DNA from 3 places in the Pseudomonas sp. MBLB4123 genome. Region 2 is predicted to be linked to each of the others. Evidence: predicted binding sites of a transcription regulator. Region 2 holds the regulator's gene; each other region holds the start of a gene.
The links. Region 2 encodes sigma-54, which starts transcription at its own class of promoters, with help from an activator protein. Its sites were predicted from a motif close to ANTGGCATNNANNTTGCTNT; they were not measured.

Region 1 (2,260 bases), 1.2 Mb from region 2:
CGGCGGCAGCAGGCCGGGCAGGCGGCTGGCCAGCAGGGTCTTGCCGGTGCCCGGTGGGCCGCTGAACAGCAGGTTGTGGCAACCGGCCGCGGCCACCAGCAGCGCGCGCTTGGCCGCGAACTGGCCCTGTACCTCGGCCAGGTCCGGGTAGGGCTGCACCCGCCGCAGCAGGCCCTGGGCCTGGTAGGGGGCGAGCGGCGCCTGGCCGTTGAGGTGGGCCGCCAGCTCCAGCAGGTGCTCGACGGCAAGCACCTCGAGTCCCGAGGCCAGGCTGGCTTCCTCGGCATTGGCCATGGGCACCACCAGGCTGCGGCCGGCGGCACGGGCCGCCAGGGCGGCCGGCAACACGCCCTGCACCGGGCGCACCGCGCCGGACAGGGCCAGCTCGCCGAGGCATTCGAGCCGCTCCAGCGCGCTGGCGGGGACCTGGCCGCTGGCGGCGAGAATCCCCAGGGCGATGGCCAGGTCGAAGCGCCCGCCGTCCTTGGGCAGATCGGCCGGGGCCAGGTTGAGGGTGATGCGCCGGGGCGGGAACTCGAAGGCCGAGTTGAGGATGGCGCTGCGCACCCGATCCTTGCTCTCCTTCACAGCCGTCTCCGGCAGGCCGACCAGGGCCAGGGACGGCAGGCCGTTGGCCAGGTGCGCCTCGACCGTGACCGCGGGGGCCTCGACGCCGACTTGGGCGCGGCTGTGGACTAGGGCCAGGGACATCGATCGCTCCTTGATCGTGCCGTGCCGGCCGCCCGCGTTACTCGGCGGGCGGCGCGGGCTCGGTGGCGAGGCGGGCTTCCAGTTCGGCGACCTTGGCCTCCAGGGCCTCCAGGCGCGCGCGGGTGCGGGCGAGCACGGTCATCTGGCTGTCGAATTCTTCCCGGCTGACCAGGTCGAGCTTGCTGAAGCCGCTCTGCAGCAGGGCCTTGAACTGGGCTTCGAACTCGCTACGGGGCAGCGGGGTGTCGCCGTTGAACAGGCGCGAGGCATGGGCGCCGAGGGCGTCGAGAAAGGCTTTGGGAGGCAGCATGGTGTGGTTCCACTGACAGACGGCGGCAGTGTAGCACGTGCCCTGGGCGCGGACGTCGGCCTGGCCAATGGCCGGCATAGCGCACGATTTTCGCGCATCGCTCGGCGGGCATGCGCACCGTTATCGTGCAATTGCCTCGCGGCGACATCCGGGAAAACCGTGCTTTCAGCCATTAACTGCCTGAAAAAAAGCGGTTTTCCATGAGCTGGCAAGATTTCTGCTTAATCCCTCTCGACCCATGCACCAAAGCGGTTTCGGTGCGTCGGACGAAGCGGAGGAGTGCTTGAGCAGAAGCACGTGGCGAGTGTCGCAGCCACAGCCGCCGAGTCGCGGCCGCCGATGCATTACAAAAGCCAGACACTGCGCTTAGACTTGAGCCGGGTTCGCAATTCCTGGGGCAAGTCCACCTACACGGGAGAGAGTTACATGAAGCTAGTCACTGCCATCATCAAGCCGTTCAAGCTGGACGACGTCCGCGAGTCACTGTCGGAGATCGGCGTGCAGGGCATTACCGTCACCGAGGTCAAGGGCTTCGGTCGGCAGAAGGGGCATACCGAGCTGTACCGCGGCGCCGAGTACGTGGTCGACTTCCTGCCCAAGGTGAAGATCGACGTGGCCATCGCCGACGACCAGCTGGACCGGGTGATCGAGGCCATCACCAAGGCGGCCAACACCGGCAAGATCGGTGACGGCAAGATCTTCGTGGTCAACCTGGAGCAGGCCATCCGCATCCGTACCGGCGAAACCGATACCGACGCGATCTAAGCGCCCTTCGAACCCCCACGCCCCAGGAGTTAAACCATGACTCTGCGAAGATTCGCAGGGCTCGGAGCCCTTTTGCCTCTCGTTCCTGGCATCGCCATGGCCGAGGAGGCGAGCCTCAACGGCGGCGACACGGCCTGGATGCTGGTCGCGACCGTCCTCGTGCTGTTCATGACCATTCCCGGCCTGGCGCTGTTCTATGGCGGCATGGTGCGCTCCAAGAACGTGCTGTCGGTGCTGATGCAGTGCTTCGCCATCTGCGCCCTGATCAGCGTGCTCTGGGTGGTGTACGGCTATAGCCTGGCCTTCGACACCAGCGGCATGGTGCAGGGGGAGGTCAACTTCAACTCCTTCGTCGGCGGCCTGTCCAAGGCCTTTCTCGCCGGCCTGACCCTCGACAGCCTGGTCGCCAGCGTACCGGAAAGCGTGTTCATCACCTTCCAGATGACCTTCGCCATCATCACTCCGGCGCTGATG
Region 2 (2,260 bases):
TGCTGCAGGAATTCCACATCAGCCATATCCGCGACAACCTCGGCATGAGCCTGTCCGGCGGCGAACGCCGCCGCGTGGAGATCGCCCGCGCCCTGGCCACCGCCCCCAAGTTCATCCTGCTCGACGAGCCCTTCGCCGGGGTCGACCCGATCTCGGTCGGCGATATCAAGCAGATCATCCACCACCTCAAGTCCAAGGGCATCGGCGTACTGATCACCGACCACAACGTCCGCGAGACCCTGGACATCTGCGAAACGGCCTACATTGTCAACGACGGTCAGCTGATCGCCGAAGGCAACGCCGACGCCATCCTGGCCAACCAGATGGTCAAAGAAGTCTACCTGGGCCACGAGTTCCGCCTGTAACAGCGGCTTTTCTCGACCGAACAGCAGCTAGCGCTAGGCAAACCACTCGAGACCGGGCATATAATTTGCTTTCCTTGTGGCGCCTCGGCGCCCTGTAGTGGATCGCGCACAGACGCCGGTATAGAAGGTCTGCAATGAAACCATCGCTAGTCCTGAAAATGGGCCAGCAGCTGACGATGACCCCGCAGCTGCAACAGGCCATTCGCCTACTTCAACTGTCTACCCTGGATCTGCAGCAGGAGATCCAAGAGGCCCTGGAGTCCAATCCGATGCTCGAGCGCCAGGAAGACGGCGACGACTTCGACAACTCCGACCCCATGGCCGACGGCGCCGACACCCCATCCTCCGCCGACAAGCAAGAAGAGTCCTATCAGGAAGCCGGCTACCAGGACAGCACGCAGAGCGTGGACAACCTGGAGGACGGCGAGTGGAACGAGCGCATCCCCAACGAACTGCCGGTCGACACCGCCTGGGAGGACGTCTACCAGACCAGCGCCAGCAGCCTGCCGAGCAACGATGACGACGAGTGGGACTTCACCACCCGCACCTCCAGCGGCGAGAGCCTGCAGAGCCACCTGCTCTGGCAACTCAACCTGGCGCCGATGTCCGACAAGGACCGCCTGATCGCCACCACCCTGATCGACTGCATCAACGAGCAGGGCTACCTGGAAGAGAGCCTCGAGGAAGTGGTCGAGGCCTTCGACCCGGAGCTGGACATCGAGCTGGACGAAGTCGAGGCCGTGCTGCACCGCATCCAGCAATTCGAGCCGGCCGGCGTCGCCGCCCGCGACCTGCGCGAATGCCTGCTGCTGCAACTGCGCCAACTCCCCGCCAAGACCCCCTGGCTGAGCGAGGCCCAGCGCCTGGCAAGCGACTACCTCGACCTGCTCGGCAGCCGCGACTACAGCCAGCTGATGCGCCGCACCAAGCTCAAGGAAGACGAGCTGCGCCAGGTCATCGAACTGATCCAGAGCCTCAACCCGCGGCCCGGCTCGCAGATCCAGTCCGGCGAGCCGGAGTACGTGGTGCCCGACGTCATCGTCCGCAAGCACAACGAGCGCTGGCTGGTGGAGCTGAATCAGGAAGCCATGCCCCGCCTGCGGGTCAACCCGCAGTACGCCGGCTTCGTCAAACGCGCCGACTCCAGCGCCGACAACACCTTCATGCGCAACCAGTTGCAGGAGGCCCGCTGGTTCATCAAGAGCCTGCAGAGCCGCAACGAGACCCTGATGAAGGTCGCCACCCAGATCGTCGAACACCAGCGCGGCTTCCTCGACTACGGCGACGAGGCGATGAAGCCGCTGGTGCTGCACGACATCGCCGAAGCCGTGGGCATGCACGAGTCGACCATCTCGCGGGTCACCACGCAGAAATTCATGCACACCCCGCGCGGCATCTACGAACTGAAATACTTCTTCTCCAGCCACGTCAGCACCGCCGAAGGGGGCGAATGCTCATCCACCGCCATCCGCGCGATCATCAAGAAACTGGTGGCCGCGGAAAATGCAAAAAAGCCGTTGAGCGACAGCAAGATCGCTGGTTTACTGGAGGCACAGGGCATTCAAGTGGCCCGCCGCACGGTCGCCAAATACCGTGAGTCCCTCGGTATAGCGCCCTCCAGTGAGCGCAAGCGGTTGGTGTAAGGCGACACTCAAAGGAAGACCGATCAACAGACAGAACCCGACCCCAGCCAAGCCTCCCCCTAAACGGCCTTCGCAATCGGCCCGGGGAGACCCATGCCGGACTCGCTGTCGATGCGTCTTCCACGCCAAGGTGTTCCCGCGGCAGGCTTTACAGCCTGCCTCATAAACACGGCAACAAGGAGAAAGCGGTATGCAAGTCAACATCAGTGGACATCAGCTGGATGTGACCGACGCCCTGCGCGACTACATCGA
Region 3 (2,260 bases), 2.0 Mb from region 2:
AGCCCCTTGGTTTCGCCGTTGTAAGTCGCCTGCGCCTCGAACCTATAGTTACCGGGCGGCAACAGATTGCCGCCGGCGTCCTTGCCGTCCCAGATGAAGCTGACGTTGCCGGCGGCCTGTTCGCCCAGGTTGATCCGGTTCACCACGGAGCCGGATTTGTCATACACGTTGACGTAGACATTGCTGCTGGTGGTCGGCAGCACCAGGCTGGCCTTGAAGCTCTCGCTGGTATCGACCATCGCCTTGTCGGTCGGCACTATGACCTTGCGCCCGACCAGGGAAGAGGCTTGCAGCGCCTGGGACGACTGGTAGCCCGATAGCAGGGAGCTCATGCTGGTATTGAGCTTCTCGATCCCCTCGACCTGGCTGAACTGGGCCAACTGGGCGATGAACTCGCCGTTACCCTGGGGCTCCAGCGGGTTCTGGTTATTCAATTGCGCCACCAGCAGGTTGAGAAACTCATTCTTGCCAAGCTCCTTGCTCTTATTGGGCTCCTGCTTGATCTGGTACTGATCCAATGCAGAGCTGACACCACTAACGCTGCTCATCCTTCATTCCTCACCGGTGGTTCACTGGCCCAGGGTCAGTACCCGCTGCAGCATCTGCTTGGCGGTGTTCATCATTTCCACGTTGGTCTGGAAGGCCCGGCTGGCCGAGATCATGTCGGCCATTTCCTCGACCACGTTGACGTTGGGGTAGTAGACATAGCCATTCTCATCGGCGGCCGGATGATTCGGCTCGTAGCGCTGTACCAGCTCGCTCTGATCCTCGACTATGCCCAGCACCTGGACGCCTTGGCCGGCCTGGTCCTGCTCGGCGAACAAGGAACCGCGGTCGCCGCCCTGGGCCTGCTGGAAGACGGTGGCGAACACCGGATGACGCGCGCGATAGGTCTGATCGATGCTCGACGACACCGTCTCGGCGTTGGCGATGTTGCTGGAGATGGTATTCAGGCGAGTGCTCTGGGCGCTCATGCCGGTTCCGGCGATATTGAAGACACTGGCGAGTGACATGGCATCGGGCTCCTTTAATCGCCGCGCAGGGCGCTGATCAGCCCTTTGAACTTGCTGTTGAGGAAGGTGAAGCTAGCCTGGAAGTTCACCGCGTTTTCCGCGTAGCTGGCCTGCTCGACCTGCAAATCGACGGTGTTCTGGTCGATGGAGGCATGCAGTGGCGAGCGGTAGACCAGCCCGGCATCGCCCGCGCTCAGCCCCTCGGCGGCGATATGCCGGCTGTCGGTGCGGCTCAGCCCGACCGGGCCGCGCTGGACCTTGGCACTCTGCTCGGCCAGTACCGAGGCGAAGTCCAGATCGCGCGCCTTGTAGTTGGGCGTATCGGCGTTGGCCATGTTGTTGGCCAGCACCTCGGCACGCTGGGCGCGAAAGCCGAGCGCTTTTTCATGGATGCCGAGTGCACTATCGAAGCTGATGCTCATGGTCAGGAACCCTTGCCGTCTGGCTTACCTGTTGTCCGTGCCAGACATACAGCAAGGTGTGTGCCAAAAAATTTACTCCTTATATTTCAATCACTTGGTAGTTATCTCCAGGCCAACTTCCGAACCAAGCGGCAAGGCCTTTCCGCCCTCTGGCAAGCAAAGCGGCAATCCTCCCCAGACCATTTGCCGCCGGCCGAACGAAAAACGGGAGGCCACTGGCCTCCCGTTCTTCCCAAGCCGCCCGCGGCGACTGGCTCATTTTGCCTTGTAGATGATGCCCGGACTGCACTGCACCATCTGATAACGCTCCGGCAGTCCGTTGAGCGCCTCAGAGGCGCCGAGGAACAGGTAGCCACCGGGCTTGAGCATGGCGTGGATGCGCACAAGGATGTCCTTCTTCACTTCGGCGGAGAAATAGATCAGCACGTTGCGGCAAAACACGACGTCGAATTTGCCGAGGCTGGCATAGCTGTCCAGCAGGTTAAGCGGGCGAAATTCGACGCGGCTCTTGATGGCCGGCTTGACCACCCAGCGCCCCGGCCCGGCCGGATCGAAATAGCGCTGCAAGCGCTCCTGGGACAGGCCACGGCCCATCGCCAGGCTGTCGTATTCGCCGGACTTGCAGTTGGCCAGCATCGACGGCGACAGGTCGGTGGCCACGATCTGCACTCCGGCCTTGAGCTGACCGATATTGGTCTTCTCGAACTCGTCGATGCTCATCGACAGGGAATAGGGCTCCTGACCGGACGAGCAGGCCGCCGACCAGATGCGCAAGCGCTGCCCGGGGCTGGCCTTGATCATCTCGGGCAGCACCCGATTCTTCAA

Region 1: glnK (P-II family nitrogen regulator) is a predicted target of sigma-54. The motif match lies at 1,226-1,245, and genes of this name have one in related genera.
Region 3: flgB (flagellar basal body rod protein FlgB) is a predicted target of sigma-54. The motif match lies at 1,484-1,503, and genes of this name have one in related genera.

The regions. Positions count from the first base shown of each region.
Region 1 is NZ_CP196711.1:3,153,160-3,155,419, reverse strand. Features, by position in the region: gene ACSX1C_RS14600 (YifB family Mg chelatase-like AAA ATPase) at 1-711, opposite strand, end outside; gene ACSX1C_RS14595 (accessory factor UbiK family protein) at 749-1,021, opposite strand; gene glnK (P-II family nitrogen regulator) at 1,448-1,786, shown strand; gene ACSX1C_RS14585 (ammonium transporter) at 1,823-2,260, shown strand, end outside.
Region 2 is NZ_CP196711.1:4,326,854-4,329,113, reverse strand. Features, by position in the region: gene lptB (LPS export ABC transporter ATP-binding protein) at 1-365, shown strand, start outside; gene ACSX1C_RS20065 (RNA polymerase factor sigma-54) at 500-2,008, shown strand; gene hpf (ribosome hibernation-promoting factor, HPF/YfiA family) at 2,199-2,260, shown strand, end outside.
Region 3 is NZ_CP196711.1:1,811,600-1,813,859, forward strand. Features, by position in the region: gene flgD (flagellar hook assembly protein FlgD) at 1-548, opposite strand, end outside; gene flgC (flagellar basal body rod protein FlgC) at 570-1,013, opposite strand; gene flgB (flagellar basal body rod protein FlgB) at 1,028-1,435, opposite strand; gene cheR (protein-glutamate O-methyltransferase CheR) at 1,691-2,260, opposite strand, start outside.